4 regions of the Rhizobium sp. HT1-10 genome follow, and region 4 is predicted to be linked to each of the others. Evidence: riboswitches for the same ligand, from Rfam matches in the RefSeq annotation. Region 4 holds a riboswitch; each other region holds the start of a gene.
What was found. Region 4 has a riboswitch for cobalamin ahead of VH564_RS22760 (HoxN/HupN/NixA family nickel/cobalt transporter). Riboswitches for the same ligand answer to the same signal wherever they lie in the genome.
Positions count from the first base shown of each region.

Region 1: linked by a shared signal. The riboswitch ahead of VH564_RS07995 (ABC transporter substrate-binding protein) and the one ahead of VH564_RS22760 (HoxN/HupN/NixA family nickel/cobalt transporter) in region 4 are both predicted to bind cobalamin.
Region 2: linked by a shared signal. The riboswitch ahead of cobU (bifunctional adenosylcobinamide kinase/adenosylcobinamide-phosphate guanylyltransferase) and the one ahead of VH564_RS22760 (HoxN/HupN/NixA family nickel/cobalt transporter) in region 4 are both predicted to bind cobalamin.
Region 3: linked by a shared signal. The riboswitch ahead of bluB (5,6-dimethylbenzimidazole synthase) and the one ahead of VH564_RS22760 (HoxN/HupN/NixA family nickel/cobalt transporter) in region 4 are both predicted to bind cobalamin.

Region 1 is NZ_JBCEBQ010000002.1:606,545-612,093, forward strand. Features, by position in the region: gene VH564_RS07980 (PAS domain-containing protein) at 1-592, shown strand, start outside; gene VH564_RS07985 (ABC transporter ATP-binding protein) at 589-1,353, opposite strand; gene VH564_RS07990 (FecCD family ABC transporter permease) at 1,350-2,393, opposite strand; gene VH564_RS07995 (ABC transporter substrate-binding protein) at 2,390-3,406, opposite strand; cobalamin riboswitch at 3,583-3,810, opposite strand; gene VH564_RS08000 (ABC transporter substrate-binding protein) at 4,315-5,328, shown strand; gene VH564_RS08005 (FecCD family ABC transporter permease) at 5,385-5,549, shown strand, end outside.
Region 2 is NZ_JBCEBQ010000003.1:588,555-594,103, reverse strand. Features, by position in the region: gene cobN (cobaltochelatase subunit CobN) at 1-1,359, opposite strand, end outside; gene cobW (cobalamin biosynthesis protein CobW) at 1,598-2,644, opposite strand; gene cobU (bifunctional adenosylcobinamide kinase/adenosylcobinamide-phosphate guanylyltransferase) at 2,648-3,172, opposite strand; cobalamin riboswitch at 3,324-3,715, opposite strand; gene VH564_RS11400 (chloride channel protein) at 3,882-5,549, shown strand, end outside.
Region 3 is NZ_JBCEBQ010000005.1:147,886-153,434, reverse strand. Features, by position in the region: gene VH564_RS15155 (NADP-dependent malic enzyme) at 1-47, shown strand, start outside; gene VH564_RS15150 (helix-turn-helix transcriptional regulator) at 207-935, shown strand; gene VH564_RS15145 (acyl-homoserine-lactone synthase) at 1,036-1,680, shown strand; gene VH564_RS15140 (DUF2865 domain-containing protein) at 1,820-2,956, shown strand; gene bluB (5,6-dimethylbenzimidazole synthase) at 2,963-3,652, opposite strand; cobalamin riboswitch at 3,695-3,897, opposite strand; gene VH564_RS15130 (TolB family protein) at 3,935-4,765, opposite strand; gene VH564_RS15125 (DUF1003 domain-containing protein) at 4,953-5,483, shown strand; gene VH564_RS15120 (GFA family protein) at 5,537-5,549, opposite strand, start outside.
Region 4 is NZ_JBCEBQ010000012.1:43,271-48,819, reverse strand. Features, by position in the region: gene VH564_RS22770 (hypothetical protein) at 1-101, shown strand, start outside; gene VH564_RS22765 (alpha/beta hydrolase) at 688-1,422, opposite strand; cobalamin riboswitch at 2,309-2,511, shown strand; gene VH564_RS22760 (HoxN/HupN/NixA family nickel/cobalt transporter) at 2,596-3,654, shown strand; gene zigA (zinc metallochaperone GTPase ZigA) at 3,740-4,945, opposite strand.

The DNA of each region.
Region 1 (5,549 bases), on a different contig from region 4:
GGAGCATCGCCTTCTAATGGAGGTCGACCACCGGGCCAAGAATGTCCTGGCGATCGTCGATAGTATCGTCCGGCTGAGCAGGGCCGATGATCCGGCCGTCTACGCGGCCTCGGTCCAGCAGCGCGTCCGGGCCCTCGCCCAGGCGCATGGGCTCCTCGCCCACCATGCATGGCGGCCTGTCGAATTGCGGGAAGTCATCGATACGCAGGCGAAGCCCTATCTCCACGCAAACATCACGCTCGGCGGCCCATCCGTTGCCGTGGCTGCCGATGTGGTGCAGCCATTTTCGCTGGTGATCAGCGAACTGCTGGACAATGCCGTTGCCCACGGTTCGCTCTCCAAGGCCAATAACGGCGCGCTGTCGATCCACTGGGGGGCCGCCCCCGAAACCGGCGGCTTCCACCTGACCTGGGAGGAACAGGGCGCCGAGTTGCAACCTGTCGAGCGCTTCAAGGGGTTCGGCACGATCATGGTGGACGCCTTGATCGAAAAGCAACTGGGAGGCCATGTCGGTCGGAACTGGGCGCCGGGCGGTCTCGCGGTCGATATTGATGTGCCGGGAAAACGGGGCCAGACGGGGCGGCATTTTTAAGCCATCAGGTACTGGATGTTGCATCGGCCGTGAATGTCTGACTTGGCGATATGGGCGCGGACGCCGAACACCGCGGCAATCAGGTCTTCGGTCAGCACCTCCTCCGGCGCGCCTGCGGCAACCACCCTGCCCGCCTGCAGCACGACCAGGCTGTCACAGAACATCGCCGCGAGGTTGAGATCGTGCAGGGCAATGATGCAGGTCATGTCCAGTTTTGCCACGAGCGAGAGGATTTCCAGTTGATGCTGGATGTCCAGGTGGTTGGTCGGCTCGTCGAGAAGCAGCTCGCTCGGCGACTGCGCCAGCGCTCGGGCAATGTGCACCCGCTGCCGCTCACCGCCGGATAAGGTCTGCCAAAGCTGGCTCGCTCTCTTTTGCATGTCGACGCGGGTAAGCGCCAGCGCCACGGCTGCGTCGTCCTCGCTGCTCCACGGGGACAGGAGGCCGCGATGCGGTGTGCGCCCGAGCCGGACGACGTCGGCCACGGTCAACTGGGTTTCGGTCGTCGATTGCTGCTCGACGAACCCGACGCGGCGGGCAAGCTCGGCCCTCGACAGCGCGGCGACGTCCTGGTCGCCCAACCGTATGATGCCGCTGCTCGCCTTGCGCAACCGGCAGATCAGCCGCAGCAGGCTCGATTTCCCCGATCCGTTCGGCCCAAGCAGTCCCAGAACCTTTCCGCGCGACACGTCAAGGCTGATGCCGTCAATGATCAGTGTATTGCCGGCGGAAAACGATACCTGATCGACCGCAATGCTCATGAGTTCCTCCGAACGCGATAGAGGATGATCGCAAAGGCCGGGGCGCCGAAAAGCGCTGTGACCACGCCGATCGGCAAGATCTGTTGCGGAATGATGATGCGCGAGACGATGTCGGCCGCGACCATGAAGATCGCGCCTCCCAGCGCCGTTGCCGGCAGCAGGCGCCCGTGCGACGGCCCGACGAGAAAGCGGGCAGCATGGGGAATGACAAGCCCGACGAAGCCGATGGAGCCGACCATGCTGACCACGCTTGCGGTCATCAAGGCGGTGGTGCCGAGCAGGACGATCTGCACGCGCCGGACGGCAATGCCGAGCGAAGTCGCCGCGTCGACACCGAACACGAAGGCGTCCAGCGCCCGGACGTGACAAAGACAGATGACGAAGCCCGCCAGCGTCACCGGTACCGAGAGATAGACGTCCGGCCAGCGCACGCCGCTGAACGAACCGAGCAGCCAGAAGAGCACGCCCCGGGCCTGTTCGGCATTGGCCGATGTGGTGACGATGTAGGAAGTCAGGGCATTGAATAGCTGCGATGCGGCAACGCCACAGAGAATGATGCGGTCGCCTGAGCCGCCGGCACTGACTGCAAGAATGCCGACCAGCCCGAAAGCGACGACCGCCCCGATGAAGGCGCCGCTGGAAAGGCCGAGCACGCCGTAGCCGACGCCGAGGATCGTGATGCAGACCGCGCCCGTCGAGGCGCCGGCCGAGATGCCGAGCACATAGGGTTCGGCCAGCGGATTGCGCAAAAGCGCTTGCAGGATCGTGCCGCAGAGCGCCAGGGACGCGCCGGCGCTGGCCGCCACCAGCGCCCGGCTGAGACGATAGTCCCAGACGATGCCCTGGTGGATGCGGCTGATGTCGAAGGCCGTGCCGAAGAGGCGGTTCGACACCGCCTCCGCCGTCGTCAGCAGCGGGATCGATATTTCGCCGATCGACACCGCCAGGCTGATCGCCAGGCCGAGCAGCAGGATCGCGGTTGTGGCGAGCACGGAGAGGGCCCACCACCGACCATATCTCTCGCCTGCCGCCGCGTTCACTGGGTTGGGCCGAAGGACTTGATCCCCTTGGCGAGGACCTCGATGCCGTCGATCGTCCGGATCGTCGGGTTCATCGACTGGGCGTCCATCAGGACGAAGCGCTTGTTCTTGACGGCATCCATCTGGCTTGTGACCGGGTCGCTCTCAAGGAAGTCGAGCTTTACCTTCGGATCGTCGGCGGCATAGCGGCGGCGGTCCATTGTCGCGATGACGATAACGGCCGGATTGGCCTCAGCGATCGTCTCCCAACCGACAAGCGGCCATTCTTCTTCCGTCGTGACGACGTTTCGGGCATCCAGCGTCTTCATGATGTAGGCCGGCGCGCTGTTCTTGCCGGCGATGAAGGCGTCGCCGCGAACGTCCTTGCTGGAGTACCAGAAGACGACGGGCAGGTTCCGGGCCGATGGACCTTCTATGGAAGCGACGGCGGTCGCTTCACGCTTGCGAAGGTCGGCGATCAAGGCATCGCCGCGCTCTTTGATATCGAAAATGTCAGAGAGTTGGCTGATTTCCTGGTAGATCAGGTCCATCGTGAACATCTCCCTGCGAACGCCGTCTCCGCCACCGGCATTGACCTTGGCGACGCAATCGGCCGGCGAGATGTAGCTGTTGATGCCGAGATCGGAGAACTGCTCCCGCCGGCCGACGGATCCCTGCGGGCCGACATGCCATTCAAATTCCGCCGCGACGAGATCGGGCTGTTGACCGACAACCGACTCGAAGCTCGGATCGTTGTCGGCGAGGCGTTTGATATGGCTGTTTGCCTCCGCATATTGCGGCAGCACCGGGCCGACCCAGACCGCCGTGCCGGCAATCTTGTCGGCAAGACCGAGCGAGAGGAGGATTTCCGTCATGCCCTGGCCGATCGACACGATCCGCGACGGAGCCTTGGTGAAGGTGACCTGCTGGCCACAATTGTTGATAGACAACGGATAGGCCGTTGCGGCATGGCCGGGAGCGGCGGCGACAAGGAAGCCGCAGGCAAGCGTGATGCTGGTCAGAAAATGGCGCATGATCATGTCTCGATTTGGGGGAATGGCGAGCGTCACCGCGCCGCTGGTGGCGACGTGGAAACTAGGTCACGCCGGGACTAACGACGGAAAATCCAATCGAGACGGATGCGTGCCAAGGCATGGCGAAGGGTAAGATGGGTCATATCTGTTCCTTTCCGGGCATCCCCGCCCGGGTGATTGGATGGTGCTTGACGGCAGGTCTCCTGACTTGCGGATGTCTGCTTCCCATCTGCCTTCCCGCGAAACCTTCGCAGTGGCATGGCCCTTGAGCCCGAGGATGAGCGGCAATCCGCTTACAGTTGCGGGGGCAGTCACGGTCTTGGTCCCTTTTGGGTTGCCCGCACCGTGTTCCCTATTAATCCCCTTGGAGTCATCCTAAGGGAACCGTCATTGTCATCTATGACAGCCCTGCGATCCGGGTCAAGGCCGTGCGTTGCGGACGCGCCGCTGAAACTAGGGTTGCATGCGCTCACGGCGGTGCAGCGGTGCCTTTCCAAAGGAGGTGCGCAAGTTTGCATAAAGGGTGAATCCGTCTTTCCGTATCATCGATATAAAATGTTATAACGTTACAAACGTATTTCAGGTTGCCTGTCAAGTCGCTCGGTGAGGAATGCGGCTTTGGCTGCATAGCCGTTGAAAGCCGCGTGCGAAAGATCGCTAAAATCACTTCGGGCGGTTGACTTCCAAGCGGCATACAAAATACAGGAGTGAAATACTCCACTTATTTGTCCCGATCGTTGGATGATATTCGAGGGCGCTTCCATGCATCATCACGCCACACGCTTTTGCCTGATCGCTGCCACCTTCACGAACTTAAGCCGCCGGTCGGACGTCTTTCCGCGCGCAACGCGATAGGCCACGCCGGCTAAGCTTCTTGCGGCTGCGACAACAAGACGGGAATGCAGACTTTGCCTTTTTCATTTTTCAGCCGACGCGACATTCTCTGCGGTATGACCGCAACCGCGGCCCTTGCGGCCCTGAAAATGCCCGCCATCGCTGCGGATGAGCCCCTGCGGTTTGAGTGTGACTATGGCGTGGCCGTCCTGCCGAAACCTGCGCAGCGCGTCGTCTCGCTCGGCTACACCACGCAGGATACATTGCTCGCCCTCGAGGTCGTTCCCCTTGCCATTCGCGATTGGTACGGCGATCAGCCGTCGGGCGTCTGGCCGTGGGCGCAACCCTATCTGAAAGACGCCCATCCGCGGCTCATCAAAGGCGCTGTCAGCCTCGAGCTCATCGCCACCCTCAAGCCGGACCTCATCGTCGCCATCAGTTCCGGGATTACGGAAGCGGAATATGCCGGACTGTCGCGCATTGCGCCGGTGCTGATGCAGCCGAAGGGCGTTTCCACCTATGGCCTGCCCTGGGATGAAATGACATTGCTGATCGGGCGCGCCGTCGGCAAGGATCGGCTTGCCGCCGAACTGATCGCCAGGACGCGCCAGACGATTGCCACTGTCCGCCAGCGACATCCCGATTGGGCCGGACGTACGGCCACCGCCGCCTACCACGAGGGCGGCGAGACCGGCCTGTTCGCGCCTTCCGACACCCGCGGCCATTTTCTGGCGGAACTGGGATTCCAGCTGCCCCCCGCAGCGATGGGTCTTATCGGCCCAGGCGGGTTCTATCAGAAGCTCTCGCCCGAGGACCTTGCCGTCCTCGAAGCGGATCTGCTTCTTTGGGTATCGGCGTCCGAGGATGCCGGCGATCTGCGCAAGCTCCCCATGCGGCTGCTGTTGAAGTCCCACACGGAGGGACGCGAAGTCTTTGCGGGCGCAACTGTTGCTGCGGCGATCTCTTTTGGCAGCGTTTTGTCATTGCCCTTCGCGGTAACCTCGCTCGAGGCGGATATCGCGGCTGCGCTGGATGGCGACCCGAAGACCCCGGTGCCAGGCGCCGTGCGGGCGGGGATCGCACCGTGATGCCGGCCGCTGCTCAGCTGGCGCCGAGATGGCCTGCCTCAAGCCGACGGTGGGCGATGGCCGCTCTGGGCATCCTGATTTTGGTCCTGCTCTGCCTGCTCAGCCTCAGCCTCGGCGCCCGACCGATTGCCCCTTCGACGGTGCTCGATGCCTTTCTCGCCTATGACGGCCAGTCGATGGAGCATGTGGCGGTGCGGGCCTATCGGGTTCCCCGCACCCTG
Region 2 (5,549 bases), on a different contig from region 4:
GATCAGCGCATCGCCGTCCGCGGGTATGTCGGCGACGGGATAGCCGTTCGCCGCCATCGCCCGCATCACTTCCACGGTGCCGGCGGGCGTGTCGAGCCCGACGCCGTTGCCGAGCCGGCCATCGCGGTTCGGATAGTTGGCCATGACCAGCGCGACGCGGCGGCCAGTCGCCGGCGTGCGGCGGAGCCGCGCCCAGTTGGCGGCCAGTGCCGCCGTGTAGCGCATGCGGTTGGCGGAGGGCTCGCTGCCGACGATGTTGGCCTCGACCCGCTCGTCATAGCGCGCCGCCGATTTGAACGACACGGCGCGCGACAACACGCGGCCATCGACCTCGGGCAGCGCCACGTTCATGCCGAGATCGCGGGCCGACAGGCCCTGCGCCGAGGCCGACCAGGCGTCATGCGACGAGGCGGAGAAGATCGCCTGCAGCACGACGGCATCGCTAGCCTCGAGCACCGTCGGCTTCCGGTCGGCGCCGGGGGCCGAGATGGCAAAGCCCGTGGTGTTGATCACGACATCGGGCGGCGCAGTGCCGAAAATTTCGCCGATGATCGACTTGGACGCCGGGTCCTTGAGGCTATAGGCAAACACCGGCAGCGGCCGCGCCCCGGCCTCCACCAGCGCCGCGATCATCGCCTCGACCGGCCGCGTCTCGCCGCTCTGGACGAGGGCCCTGTAAAAGCTGATGGCGACGATCGGCCGTTGCCCTCCGTTGTTCTCCCCCCTTGTGGGGGAGATGTCGGCCCGGCCGACAGAGGGGGGTAACGCCCCAACCGCAGACGCAAGCCTCCACGCATCGACATCAACAACACCCTGCCCCGGCCACCAGATGCCGGCCTTGGCAAGCGGGCTCGCCGGCTCAGGCTTTTCGGCTCCGGAGAGCATCGCCGAGGCATAGGCCAGAAACGCCCGCGCATTGTCGTCGCCACCCTCGATCAGGTAGGACCACAGCGCATTCAGATCGTCGAGAGCGATGTTGGAAAACGGCATGACGCCGGGATCGGGCTTGGAATCGCCGGGGATGACAGCGATCAATGCCCCCTGCCGCGATGCCACGGCATGCAGCGCTTCCAGCGCATATTGAAAGTAGCTGGCGCCGCCGAGCGCCCGGACGATGATCATCTTGGCGTGGCGGGCGGTGCGCTCGACATAGGTGTCGACCGACATCGGATGTTTCATGCTGATGAGGCTCGCCAGCCGCAGCGAATGCGGCCCCTGCTGCTGACCATGGGCGGCAGCGATGGCGGCAAGCTCGGTATCGGCCGCCGACAAAAAAAGGATGTCGCCCGGCGTCTGGCCGAGATCGATCGCCTCGTCGCCGTCGGATATCGAGCCTTTCTGGGCTAGGAGGAGATGCATGCGGTATCTCCCTGGATGGTATTTCGGGTGGGGCGGCACCCCCCTCTGTCACCTCCGGTGACATCTCCCCCACAAGGGGGGAGATTGGCTGGGGCGGCCTCTCTGCTCACACGAAGACCACCGCCTGCAATAGGCTCATTTGGACGAGAAAGTATCAGCCGCAGCCTCCCGATCTCCCCCCTTGTGGGGGAGATGTCACCGCAGGTGACAGAGGGGGGTAAGCCGCGACGCAGCACCATCAGACCAGCGCCTCGATGGCGCCGCGCACAGCCGCATGGTCCATGTCGTGCAGCCCGATCACCACCAGCCGGGTGGCCCGCACCTCGCCCGGCGCCCAGGCGCGGTCGAAATAATGGTCGACGCGGCTGTCCACCGCCTGCAATTGCAGACGCATCGGCTTGCCCGGCACATCGACGAAGCCCTTGAGCCGCAACACGTCGTGGCGGCCGATCACCGCCTTCAGCCGCTCGATGAAGGTGACCGGCTCGGCGATCGGTCCGAGGTCGAGGATGAAACTGTCGAACTCGTCATGGTCATGCGGCGTCCCGTCGGCATGTTCGATCTCGTGATGGGAAAGGCGGTTGCCGACATCGTCCTCGGTGCCGATGCCGAGACCGAGCAGCACGGTGGCCGAGACCTCACCGTTGCGCGCCTCGATCATCGCCGGCTTGCGCTCGGTCCGCGACAGGACTTCCGCCCTGACGGCGGCAATGCCGGCGGCATCGAGCAGGTCGGTCTTGTTAAGCACGATCAGGTCGGCGCAGGTCAGCTGGTCCTCGAACAGCTCCTCGATCGGGTTGTCGTGGTCGAGCGAGGCATCCTCGGCCCGCGCCGCGTTGACCGCGTCGTGGTCGTCGGCAAACCGGCCGGCAGCGACGGCCACGCTGTCGACGACGGTGATCACGCCGTCGACGGTCACCTGGGTGCGGATGTCAGGCCAGTTGAAGGCGGCGACCAGCGGCTGCGGCAATGCCAGCCCCGAGGTCTCGATGACGATGTGGTCCGGGCGCGGCGAGCGGGCGAGCAGCTGGGTCATGGTCGGGATGAAATCGTCGGCGACGGTGCAGCAGATGCAGCCGTTGGTGAGCTCGATGATGTCGTCGGCCGAGCAGTTCTCGGCACCACAATCCTTGAGCACGTCGCCATCGACGCCGAGATCGCCGAACTCGTTGATGATGAGCGCGATGCGCTTGCCGCCGGCATTCTGCAGCAGGTTGCGGATGATGGTGGTCTTGCCGGCGCCGAGGAAGCCGGTGATGACCGTGGCGGGGATTTTCTGTTGCATGGTTCAGCCTTTCATTTTCAGCGGCAGCCCGGCGGCGACGAAATAGACGTCGGTGGCAGCGGCTGCGATCATTTGGTGGAGACGGCCGGCGTGGTCGCGGAAATCGCGCGCCATGCGGTTTTCCGGCACGATGCCGAGGCCGACCTCGTTGGAGACGAAGACCAGGCGCGCCCGGGCGCTGGGCAGGAATTGGGTGAGGGACGCGAAGGCGGCAGCCATGTCGCGCTCCTCCATCATCAGGTTGGTGACCCAGAGCGTCAGGCAATCGACCAGGATGGCGCGGCCGGGCGCGTCGACAGCTTCGAGCGTGCCGACCAGATCGAGCGGTTCCTCGTGGGTCGTCCAGCCCTCGCCGCGATCGGCGCGATGCTTCTGGATACGATCCGTCATCTCCGCATCCCAGGCGCGGCCGGTGGCGATGTAATGACGATCGAGGCCGGAGCCGGTGACGAGGGATTCGGCAAAGGTTGATTTTCCGGAACGCGCGCCGCCGATCACGAAGGCGGTGCCATGGGATGGGGATGTCATCAGGCTTATCCGATCCTCACGCGGTTGTGCGCGAGGCTGCGAACAGGCAGCCGGTCGGATCGATGGAACGCGTCGAATGGACGCGCGAAAACAACTGTTCAGCCATGACAACCTCCGTGCTGGCATCGGGACGACGTCCCCGGGTTGGGCTTTTCGCCCGGCACGGATGGCAGGTCTCCTGGCTCACGGTTGCGGCGCTCCGACCGGAACGACTTGCATCGTCCCGGTCGGAGGCCACGGATCTTTCTCGCCTTCCCGGCAGATCAACATGAAAAGGCGGACGATTCGTAGCTAAGGAGGCGTCCCACCCCGGTAGATCATGCTGCCACGCCAGTGGCTTTTCCGCTGTCTTCGGCGAAAGGGCCGCCCGCACCATTGCAGGACATCCCCCGTCGCGCCCGAACACCGGACGAAAGACCCTGACCGTTCTACAGTCGCGGGGTCGGCTGTGATAAGAGCGCCCTGGATGGGTCCGCCCGGTCACATTCCCTTTTGATCCCATACCGCTGTCGCGGCGCAGGAACCTTCCGTTATGAAAGACAAGGATTAGGACGTCGCCTTATCCAAGTCAACTGATCGACGATTTTGGTTTCTGCCACATATATGCCCGTACGACGCAGGAATCCTTCCCGGCGTCGGTCTTTTCGTCGCAATTGCCGGTGTAAAGACGTCCGAGATCAGCAACCCGTCCTCTTTCATGCGTATCGCCATGCTTCAACGATTTCATTCACCCCGCTTCGGCACGCTCAGAACACTGTTCGACGCCGGACGGATGCGAGCGATCCTGCGACAGAGCGAAGTCGGCCTGGTGATTGCCGGAGCCTTCGTCGGCATCACCTCGGGTCTGGCCGTCACCGCAATGAGCCTGATCTCCCGCCAGATGCACATGCTGATCTACGGTGTGGGCGACGATGGCCGGCTGAGCAGCGCGGTCATCGACAACAAGCTGCTGCTGTTGCTGGCCCCGATTGCCGGCGGCGTGCTGCTCGGGCTCATGCTGTTCATTCTGTCGAAGACCCGCAAGAAGCCGATGATCGACCCGATCGAAGCCAATGCCCTGCATGGCGGCCGGCTGTCGCTGACCGACAGTATCCTGGTGTCGATCCAGAACCTTATTTCCAACGGCTTTGGCGCGTCGGTGGGGCTCGAAGCCGGCTATACGCAGATCGCGGCGGGCATAGCCTCGAAGCTCGGGTTGAAACTGCAGCTGCGCCGCGGCGACCTTCGCACGCTGGTCGGCTGCGGCGCGGCCGGAGCCATTGCCGCCGCCTTCAGCGCGCCGCTGACCGGCGCCTTCTACGCCTTTGAGCTGATCATCGGCAGCTACACCATCGTCACCCTGACGCCGGTCGTCGTCTCGGCCCTTGTCGCGACCCTGGTCGCCCGGCTTCTGGCCGGCAACGACGTGATGATCGACATCGGCGATTTCGGCAGCGTCGTGCCGGCCGACTACATTCCGGCCCTGCTGCTCGGTGCCGTTTGCGCCGGCTGCGGTATCATTCTCATGCAGGGCGTCTCCTTCATCGAGGAGCTGGCGCGCAAGAGTGCCATCCCGCAATACGTCCGTCCGGCCCTCGGCGGCATCGTGATCGGACTGCTGGCGCTGGTCTCGCCCCAGGTTCTGTCGGCCGGTCATGGAGCGCTGCATCTCAATCTCGGCCGCGATGTCGCAATACCTGCCCTCATGGGCATATTGCTGCTGAAAGCGCTGGCATCGGCGGTTTCGATCGGTTCCGGCTTCCGCGGCGGCCTGTTCTTCGCCTCGCTGTTCATGGGCGCACTACTCGGCAAGATCTTCGCCTATTCCGCACCCTATTTCGACCACGCGACCCTGACGCCAATTATCTATGCCGTGGTCGGCATGAGTTCGCTCGCCGTCGCCGTCATCGGCGGCCCGCTGACGATGACGTTTCTGGCTTTGGAGATAACAGGTGACTTTCCAATCACCGCGCTGGTGCTTGCCGCCGTCATAACCTCGTCGCTGGTGGTGCGCACCACCTTCGGCTACTCCTTTGCCACCTGGCGCTTTCACCTGCGCGGCGAGAGCATCCGCAGCGCCCACGATGTCGGCTGGATCCGCAACCTGACCGTCGCGCGCATGATGCGACCCGATGTGCGCAGCGCCAACGTCAACATCAGCATCGCCGACTTCCGCCACGATTTCCCGATCGGCTCGACGCAACGGGTCGTGCTGCTCGACGAGGCGGAGAAATATGCTGGCATGGTGCTGGTGCCGGAAATCTATGCGAGCCCGGTCGACAAGGACGACGGCGACCGCGGGCTGGACGAGTTCATCCGCTACAAGAACGATTTCCTGCAGCCGCAGATGAATGCCAAGCAGGCCGCCGCGATCTTCGACAAAACGGAGAGCGAAGCG
Region 3 (5,549 bases), on a different contig from region 4:
TCAACATGGCCGCCATCGCGGTGGTCGAAGCTTCGCAGCCCGGATAGGCAACAACAGGACGCATCCGATCGCCGGCTTGCGCTGGCGATCGGGCAGAAAATCCCCGCAGAACGTGCAGCGGGATACCAAGGAGCGCAATTCGACTGGACAGCGCAACTCTGAGTGGACAAAATCCGTCCTCTATTTCAGGGTTCTCGAGATCAGCGATGCGACACGGTTATTTCGAGCTCTTCGATTGGCTGGAGCAGACGGAAAAGGCTCAGCCACAGCAGTTCTTCGAGCGGATGCGGCACACTTACGGCATCACGCACCTCCTCTACCTCGACGTTATTCCCTATTCCCGCTCCGTCCACCTGCACAGGCTGTTCCACACGCTTTCGGCTCCGCAGTGCGAGGCTCTGCAGGACATGGCTTGCGACCTTTACCTGCCGGCCCTGAAGTTCGTACTGGCTTCGGTCAAGCCGGTCGCGCATGCGACGCTGCGCCAGCAGGTGCCCTCGTCCTCCACCCTGTTTCGACACGCTGCGGATATCGGCATCGCCAGTGAGGGGATTTCGTATCCTTTGCTCTCCCGCGCCAATCGCGGCGCGGTCTTGTCGATCGGACTGCCGCTGCATGCCCCGGAGGTACCGTTGTTCCTGCGCAGCTATGGCCGCGACATCCAGACGCTCGCCGCCCTCTTCCATGCCGCCCTTATCGATGCCGAGCGGCCGCAGGTGAGCCTCCACCGGACATCGGTGATCACGCCTCGCGAACGGGAGGTGCTGCGCTGGTCGGCGGCCGGCAAAAGCTACTGGGAAATTGCCGTCATCCTCGGCATCAGCGAGCGCACGGTGCGCTTCTTCATGAGCAGCGCCCGCCAGAAGCTCGACGTCGTCTCCAACACCCAAGCGGTGGCGGAGGCTCTCTGGCGCGGCCTGATTCCAAACGCATGAAGGCCCATCCGGCCGGTTCGCGTCACCTGTCGCAACCGCCAGTATAGTGCAGCAGCTGCCTTTGCCAGTCTCCACCGGTCATCAACCGAGGGAGACCGAGATGATCAGACTTTACAGCGGCACTACCCGCCACCACCATTTCGGCGCGATGGACGAGATGTTCCGGCTGCGCAAGCGCGTCTTCCACGATCTGCTCAAATGGGAGGTCCTAGTCGACGGCAACTGGGAAATCGACCAGTACGACCTGTCCAACCCGATCTATGTGATGTCTTATTCGGATGAGACGGGAAAACTACGCGGCGCACTGCGGCTGCTGCCGACGCTCGGGCCGAACATGCTGGACGACACCTTTCCGATCCTGCTCGGTCACCGACCGCAAATCCGCAGCGCCACCGTCTGGGAATCCAGCCGCTTCTGTATCGACCCGGAGATCTCGCAGGACCGGGCCTCCAACCAGGTGACGGTGGCGGCCGCCGAATTGATGTGCGGCGTCGGCGAACTCGGCCTGTCGTCCGGACTGACCCATATCGTCACCGTCACCGACGTCTTCCTGGAGCGCATGTTTCGCCGGATGGGTTGCCCCGGGGAACGCATCGGCGAGCCGCAGAAGATCGGTTCGGTTCATGCCGTCGCCGTCTCCTGGGAGGTCAACCAGGGGCTCTTGCAGCGGATGAAGGCCGTGGCCGAGATCGACGGAACCGTGCTGCCGCCGGAGACGACGGTGGCGCTTGCCCGCGCCGCATGACCAATCGCGCCAGTCGCTGGGTCGCAGGGCTGGCGCAAGTCGCGCGGCGTCAAATGGCTGGCTTGTGCTATAGGGTGACTCGCCGCACGCTTCCCGAGCGTCGCGGCGCATTCAAGCAGGGCAGGCCAGAGGCGTCACGGTGGGCTGGAAACATTCATTCTTCGCGATCGGCACGTGGCTTTCGATGACGGCGCCGCTGGCTGCCCAGACGAACGAAATCTGCGACGACCTGCGCGGCCGGATGGCCGATCTCACCGAGACAATCGGCACCGGCACGCAGCTTCGGCAATATCGCAGCGCCGTTGCCGAACAGAGTTCCGAGATCCGCAAGGTCGAAAACGACCTGGAGGACAACGAGTGCTCCTCCGGCAGCATGGTCATCATCAACGGCGACGATGACGGCACCTGCGGGCGGATCGAGGATACGCTGCGGCGGATGCAGCAGAATCTCGACGACCTCATTGCCAAGCGCGACCAGTTGCAAAAGGGCGGAAATTCAAGCGACGGCGAGCGCCAACGGCTCGCCAGCGCCCTCACCGCCAATGGCTGTGACGAACCCGACAGCAGCCAAGGCGACACCATCATCAGCAACCGACCGCCGCCGCTGGATGCAGCGCCCGGCCCAGGTTCATCCGGCGTTACCACACTCGACCGCAGCGGCGGCCCCTCGACCGGCGCCGAGCCGCCGCTATCACCGGGCCAGAGCTACGCCGTCGGTCAATCCTATGCCGGCAGCAATGTGCGTACCGTTTGTGTGCGCACCTGCGACGGTGGTTTCTTTCCGATGACACCCAATGCGACAGCGAGCGACTTCCCGCGGGACGGCGAGACCTGCGCCAAGATGTGCCCGGGCGTCAAGACCGAGCTGTTCTTCCACCAGCTGCCGAACCAGGAGACGTCGGCGATGATCTCGGCCTCCTCCGGAGCGCCCTACAGCGCCATGCCCTATGCCTTCGCCTATCGCAAAAGGCCGCCGAACGAGAAGACCAGCTGCACATGCAATTTGCCGGCTTACTATGAGGAAATGCGGCGCCAGAACGCCATGAGCGGCCGATCAGAGGCCCCTGCCGCCGGCTCGATCACCACCATCGGCCCGAAAGCAACGCCTCCGGCCGCCGCACCCGCCCCTTCCAAAAGCGACGCTCCGCCGGTCGATCGCCCCTATGACCCGGCAACAGACAAGGCGCGACAGGTCGGTCCGGCCTTTCTGTCGTCGGATCAGCACAAGCTCGACCTGGACCGCCCCGCCGGCCCAAGGCTGCAGCCGGAACAGTAGCGACCGTCAGCGCCGCTGCTGACCCCAGCCATCCTGGAAAATCAAATCCTGAAGCGGCAGGCGCTGGCGCCAGCCTCTGACGGCGAGTTCCGGTTCCCCGTAGAGTTGGTCGACGAAGCCCAGACAAAGCCAGGCGATGATCTCGATGCGCTCTGGGATACCAAGCAAGGCGCGGAGGTCGGCATCGTGGAAGATGCTGACCCAGCCGACACCGACGCCCTCAGCCCGCGCCGCTAGCCAGAGATTCTGCACGGCGCAGACGGTCGAATAGGCGTCCATCCTCGGGTTATGCGTCCGACCGAGCACGACCGGTCCGGCCCGATCCGGATCGCAGGTGATGCAGATGCTGAGCGGCGCCTTGCGGATGCCTTCGAGCTTCAGCGCCCTGTAGCTGTCCTGGCGGGCGCCGTCGAACTGCAGTGCCGCCTCTTCATTGGCGCGCTCGAAGGCTTCGAAGGCGCGTTGCCGAAGGGTAGCGTCGCGCACCAGGATGAAATTCCAGGGCTGCATGAAGCCGACCGAAGGCGCATGATGGGCGGCACCGAGGAGACGCGCGATCAGATCGTCAGGCAAGGGGTCCGGCAGGAACTGGTCGCGCACGTCGCGCCGGGTTTCGATGGCGTGGTATATGACGTTGCGCTCGGCAACGGAAAAGGCTTGCTCCCGGACGAGATCGTCCTTCGCTTCGGATTGCATCGTTTTCTCCCCAACAATGCCAACCGCCCGCCGTCCGCGCGGGCAAGTCTATCGCATCAGGCCGGTCTTCTGGCTCGGCGTCGTCTGGTCGATGCTGCCTTCCCGGTCTGGCGACCAGTGACATCGATCTGGGGGCAACCGCCCCCATGCATCGCCATCCGCCATACAGCGTTGGGCACGCGCCGGGTTTTCGCCGGCTTCCCGATTCTCCCGCTCTCGCGGGCACCTGATGGCAGTGATATGCGTGATCTACCGAACGAAGGCAAGCCGATCGGGATGAACTCAGACCTCGGCTTCGTAGCGGACATAGGCAAATTCATCGCCATCAGGCGCCCAGCTGGGCACGTTGATCGTCCCCTGACCGCCGAACAGTTCGAACAGCGTGGTGATGTTGCCGCCATCCATATCCATCAGCCGCAGCCGCACAGGCAGATCGCGGGGGTGATCGAAGACGTCGCCGTCGTAGGACAGCAGGACGACCTTGTCGCCTGATGGCGAAGGATGCGGAAACCAGTTGCCGAATTCGTCATCGGTCAATTGCTGAAGATCGGTGCCGTCAGGCCGGACGCGCCAGATCTGCATACGGCCGCTGCGGCTCGAATTGAAATAGATCCACTGGCCATCGGCGGACCAGTCCGGGCCGTCGTTGCGGCCTTCGCCATGGGTGAGCCGCGTCTCCTCGCCGCCGTCAACCGATATCGTGTAGATATCGAAGAGATCGCCGCGAATGCCGCAATAGCTGAGCCGCCGTCCGTCCGGCGACCAACCATGCCAGTAGGAGGGCAGATTGGCCGTGACCCGACGCGGTGTGCCGCCTTCCGCCGGTACGAGATAGATGCAGGATTTTCCGAACTGGACCTTGTCGCAGAGCGCAATCATCGAACCATCCGGCGATATGCCGTGGTCGTTGTTGCAGCGCGTGGCAAAATCCGTTTCCACCTGTTCGACATCGGCCTTGCCGTCGAGCGACAGGCGGTAAAGCAGCCCCTCGTCATTCACCAGCAGGTAGCGCCCGTCCGGAGAGAAATTGGGCGCCTCGACGAGGCGATCCGTTTGCCAGACCACCCGTGACTGTTTCGTGGCAATGTTGAATATCTCGATCGAACTGCGCATGCCTCACCCGCTTTCCAATTCCTGCCGCCCTCAATTGCCGGCGGCAGGCTTGTTTTAACGGGGCCGCCACCTGACGGCAACCGCAGGCCGGAGCGCGAATGCGTGAGACGCTGCCGGCTGCGCTGTTTTGCCGTTGCAATTGCCTGCTTCAACCGAATAGTGGAGCCAGACAGAACCGGAGCGACGCATGCCCAATTTTCCGCATTTGATCCAGTCCCATTTCGACAAGCCCCCCGAGGATCTTGGTGCCATCGAGAAGCGTGTGCTGAAGCGGGCCCATGAACGAAAGGTCATCTCGACCGACGTCAACGCTGCATTCTCGGCCAATGCCTCGCTCGGCGAGCGCGTCGCCGACAGCATTGCCCGCATCGGCGGCTCGTGGTCTTTCATCATTTCCTTCCTGACCTTCCTGGTGGCCTGGACTGCGCTCAACACCTTCATCCTCGCATCAGGCGCCTTTGATCCCTATCCCTTCATCTTCCTCAACCTGATCCTCTCGATGATCGCTGCCATCCAGGCCCCGATCATCATGATGTCGCAGAACCGCCAGGCCGAGCGCGATCGCTTCGAGGCCGCGAAGGACTACGAGGTCAACCTCAAGGCTGAGCTCGAGGTGCTGTCGCTGCACCAGAAAATCGATATCCAGGTGATAAACGAGCTGTCGTCCTTGCGCGAGGACGTAAGCCGGTTGACGAAGCTGCTGCAAGCCAGGGGTTAAGCTGCCCTCCCGAAAGGGCCAGCGAGCGGAATGCCGACGCCGCCCCGCCGAGCTTAGTCGGACTGC
Region 4 (5,549 bases):
TTAGCCAGGCGCAGGGCCCGCTGGATCGATGGAGGAATGAATACATCTGGCGTTTGCGCGCGTTGGTGGGTTTGGTCCCACACAATCAAGACCAGACATAAGATGCCTTTCGTGTTTAGTCCCCCTCGCGGGCGCCTGAAAAAGGCTGAGGTCGACAGACACGTGGGCGGCTGGGAGCGCACAAGCGATTACGCGCCGGTGTCCATCGATCTTTCCGACAAATCGATCAAGCTGATGAAGCAAAATGAACAATGGCTTGCGAGACGAATTTCGAATTGTTCTGGCGAATCTGGTCCATGAGGCTGTCGCTTCAGAAACCAGGCAGGCCGTCGTCGTTAAAACGGCGATCGAAGAAATCGAGCGTTTGCGCATTCCGAACGAGTAGGATCCCGAACCTGCCGGCAATCTATCGGAACACACTGTAGAAGAGCCGGCAAATAACCGCCCCGCCGCAGCCGCCTAAATAAGCTGACGTGCGAAATCTCCAAGCAAAATAATTTTTGGTAAAGGAGTCGAAAGTTCAATTCCTTTGAAGACCTAAAAGTTTACGAACCGTAGCCGTCGCTCGATGTGTCAACTCTCTGCAGCGGTCCGGTTTGGGCCAGCAAATACCGAAGCTGTGAACCGAAGCTATCCGTTCATGCCAACGGAGAGGCAGCCGTTTCCAAGAGCGAGTGGCGAAATCGGTTATTCTCGCGCGCTCGCAAACCTCGCAATTCGTGAAACAAATTCACGATCTAGGCCCGCGAAGCCGTGATGAGAGTCGTATTTACAGGGGTTCTTTCCCGCGGTGCCACCATCCAACCAACTAGCCTCCACACGCCTGCCTGCCCATTTCAAGAATGGAGCGACACCTAACGGACTCGTGAAACGGCAAGCATCATTCCGATGATAGATTACCAATGTTGGCGGCAACAATGATGTCGAGTTTAGGATACTCGAAACGGACTTTCCTGGCCCTGATATGGGCGTTAGAAAACCGGACGCGAGTATAAGCCTATCAGGACGAGCTCCCATTGCTATCCCTTCTGCCGCTCGCGGCGTTCCTGCACTGGTCGCGACGACGGTCACAGGCCGCCCTTTTTCGGCCATGAACCCGACAGCTTCGGCAAGGTTCGTTCCTTTGTCTATCAGAAGCACATTGAGGCCCTCACTGGCGAAGGCATCGCGGTTGCGGATCAACACGTTATCGGCATTTCTGGTGAAACTTGCGTCCTTTGACACATCGAGAATGCCATCGCCTCCAACAACAATCACAAGACTCCCCTTGGGATTTGGCACAGGGATCAAGATGTTCCATGTTTGGCCGATCGCGACTGCGGTGCCGTTTTTAACATAATGACTGGAGCGCGCGTGAGAAGGCGCCGCTTGAACAGAGAGAAATAGCCCCAAAAAGATCGCGATAATTGATGTCCAAAGCATTTTTAGAAATTCCTGAGCCCTGCATTTGCTCGATCTAGCGTTAAGCTTTAAATGCTCGTCAAAATCCCAACTGTGAGCGCAAATGGTACTCAATTCTGTCACCAATATCAGGCGCTGCGGGTCGCGCTGACGTCGTATCGCCCATGCAATCTGAGATCAACATCGATTTTCGTAAAGGTGGATCTTGCCTGGCATTTACAGCAATCCGGAAAGTTTCTGTTTGGACGTGTTTACAGTCAAAGAGCCCGACTTGCTAACCAGCCATTCGCCCTCCCGCCCGGTCTTGCTAACTTTGTCGCGAATACGCGAGAGGCGTTCTCTATCCGTCTAAGTCCATCGGCACCTTCGAACAGTACCGAGTCTTCTAGACTGCGAAGATCTAGGCATTCAGCTATACAAAGCGTCTGGAGCTGACATGTCGTCACGCGCTCGGTGCCATCCCACATAAGGATCAGCAAGACTTGCTTTAGGACGTGCTGGATCATCATTTAACTCATCTGGGCCGCTGTTTTAAAGGGTTTTCGGTCTGTATCGGAGCGGGACGCCTCCCATCTTATGACCAATCCCAGAGGGGCGGAAACGCTCCCACGGCCTGAACGCATGCACGCTCTATGTTATGAGGCGAGCAATCCACAAACCGGCCGCGGCTAATGCCCCAGCCCAGATCACGGCCACAAAAGTCATAATGGTGATGCTGAGGATGAGCTTCATCTGGCAACCTTGTCGGTGGAGCAATATTCCAGCACGAACGCTTTGTACGCGATAGCGCACGCTCTGAATTCGTGAAACCGCCTTTACTGGATGGCAGCAGAAATGCCAAGTCATCAAGCTCGACCGAATTTCGGCCGGCAGCACGCTGCACTGATTGACGTGGCCACCTCGTATTCGTAATAGTCTCCGCGATGGTTCCCGTATGGGATCAAAAGGGAACACGGTGCGGATTACCCATCAGGGGCCAAAACCGGGACTGTCCCCGCAACTGTAAGCGACGAGCTTCATCCAAGATGCCACTGGTCCACATGGGGACTGGGAAGGCGGATTCGGCAACGACCCGCAAGTCAGGAGACCTGCCATCATCGGACGTCATTGGCATAAGCGTGGGGCGGGGTGTCTCGACGCGGCGGATTTCCGTCACCTTTGCCATGACAGCAGACGTCACACAAAGGACTTCCCATGTTTACCAATATCACCAGACTTTTCGACGAAAGCACGCCTGATCTCAAGGCACGTCTCGTGACGATCTATACGGTTCTTGCCGTTCTAAATTTTGGAGCCTGGCTATGGGCGCTTGTCGCCTTCTGGGACGAGCCTGCGCTACTCGGCGTGGCACTCGTAATCTACGGGCTCGGCCTTCGCCATGCCGTTGATGCCGACCATATAGCCGCCATTGACAATGTCACCCGAAAGCTCATGCAAATGAAACAGCGGCCGGTTTCCGTCGGCTTCTTTTTCGCAATCGGGCATTCGACGGTGGTCGTACTGGTTGCTGGAGCTGTGGTGGCGGCATCCTCGCTGCTTGGTGGGTTCCAGAGCCTCGAGGGTATTGGCGGCACGATCAGCACGAGCATTTCGGCATTGTTTTTGCTGATCATCGCTACGATGAACATCGTGATCTTCGTGTCGATCTATCAGAGCTACCGCCGCGTGCGGGCAGGGGGCACCTATGTCGAGGAAGATCTTGACCTTCTCCTTAACAATCGAGGCTTTCTCGCGCGCATATTGCGCCCGATGTTCAAGCTGGTCACCAAGAGTTGGCATATGTTTCCACTTGGTTTTTTATTCGGCCTTGGCTTCGATACGGCGACCGAGGTCGCTATGTTCGGCGTGTCAGCGACACAAGTGGCCAAGGGCGTTTCGGTCGAGGCGATCATGGTCTTCCCGGTGCTGTTTGCTGCCGGCATGTCGTTGATCGACACCACTGACGGCGTCATGATGCTCGGCGCCTATGATTGGGCCTTCGTCAAGCCGATGCGGAAACTTTACTACAACATGACGATCACACTGGTTTCGATCATCGTAGCCGTGCTCATCGGCGGCATCGAGGCCCTGGGATTGATCAGTGACAAGCTGGGGTTGGAAGGTGGCCTCTGGGACATCGTCGCCGGATTGAACGATAACTTCAACAATCTCGGGTTCGTGATCATCGGCGTCTTCCTTCTCGCCTGGATACTCTCGTTCGTGATCTACAAAGCCAAAGGCCTGGACGACGTCGAAATCAAAAGTCCCGTCTGACGCTGCTGCAAAGGTTTCAAGGGGCCATTGCGACGGCCCCTTGTCTCTATGCAGGCCCGAACCCGCAGGTCATCATCGCTCGACCTCACGCCACCTGGCGGCTCCAGCTGGCAAAGGGGTCGGGAAGATCACGCCAACGGTCTGGGGCAAATTCCTTCTCCTTCACGAGACATTCGTCAAGCTCGGCCGTAATCTTAGATTCCTCCATCGGATCGCAACCGATAAACACCAACTCCTGACGTCGATCGCCCCAAACGGGATCGAGGAACGACGAGATTATTTCACAGGATTGACGGTCCTTCGGCCATTGCTCGTTGGGCACGGCTGCCCACCAGAGGCCCATCTTACCGGTACGCACCATTGCGCCTGCCTGGCTCAACTCGCCAACCCAATGGGGTCGCGTTGCAAGCCAGAAAAAACCCTTTGCGCGCACGACGCCGCCCCAGGGCTTATTCAGAAATGCCTGAAATTTTGCGGGCTCGAAGGGCCGTTTGGCCCGGTAGACGAAGGAGCGGATGCCATATTCCTCGGTTTCGGGGATATGGTCCTTGAAACCATGCAACTCCTTGTACCAGAGCGGGTGCTGTTCGGCCTTCGTCAGATCGAAGCGACCGATTCCCATGATTTCGCTAAGTTCCACACGGCCGAAATCGGTTTCGATCAACCTTGCGTCCGGGTTAAGGCCGACGATGATTTTACGCGCAGCATCGAGCCGATCGGCTGACGCTGTCCCAACCTTGTTAAGGATGACCACATCGGCAAATTCGATCTGCTCGACAAGAAGATCGACCAGCGTTCGATTATCGTCTTCCCCAGCCGTCTGGCCGCGATCGGCAAGGAAGTCCGAAGAACCGTAATCGGCAAGTAGGTTCGCCGCATCGACAACAGTTACCATTGTGTCGAGCACGGAAACGTCCGCGAGGCTCTGGCCATCTTCACCCCGGAAATCGAACGTCGTGGCGACCGGTAGCGGTTCGGATATTCCCGAGGACTCTATCAGCAGATAATCGAAGCGGCCCTGTTCGGCGAGATTTCGGACCTCCTTCAAGAGATCATCTCGCAATGTGCAGCAGATGCATCCATTGGTCATCTCAACCAGTTGTTCGTCCGTGCGCGATAGATTTGCCCCACCATCACGAACTAGCGCCGCATCAATGTTAACCTCGCTCATATCATTGACGATCACCGCTACGCGCCGACCCTCCCGATTGTTGAGGATATGATTGAGAACGGTCGTCTTGCCGGCGCCAAGAAATCCGGAAAGGACTGTGACAGGAAGTTTGGTTGGCATGGGATGTCTCCAAAAATATGAACGTTACAGGATTACATGTAATGTTATAACGTATTAATCGTGGCGACAAGCAGTTCTTTCGGACATGCGAGCCCGTCGCCACTAGAATGTCAGAAGCAGCCCAACAGCCCCTGCTTATTCCCGGTTTAGCCCCGCTTTGCCATCACTCGCTCTTGATCCCCGCAACCACATCGACCAGTCGAGGTCGAATTCTAAACTCACGCTGTTCCCATCTTCGCGCCCTCTCCTTGATCCCCCTACGTTCCGCGTAACATGAGCAATGCCCGAACTATACGCGCTGTATTGTTTGCGACCGCGACAAGCCGCCATTAGCAAGGCGGCGGTCTCTGAGCTTTGCCGCCGGGCACTCAGGCAACTCACGGACCTTCAAGCCCTTCGTGGCGCGCCGAGAATGCCGCGATAATCTTGCTGGGTCATCAGCTGTGATACAGCATACAGACATGAACCTATCAACTTGAGGAAACACAGTGATTCGCCGTGGAAACAACCCAGGCTTGACGGATAGAGACAATCACGATCCATTCATTGCGAAGACCCAGAGTTCAGCTTGCAGATGACCACCTTCACGCCGTAATCGTGGCCG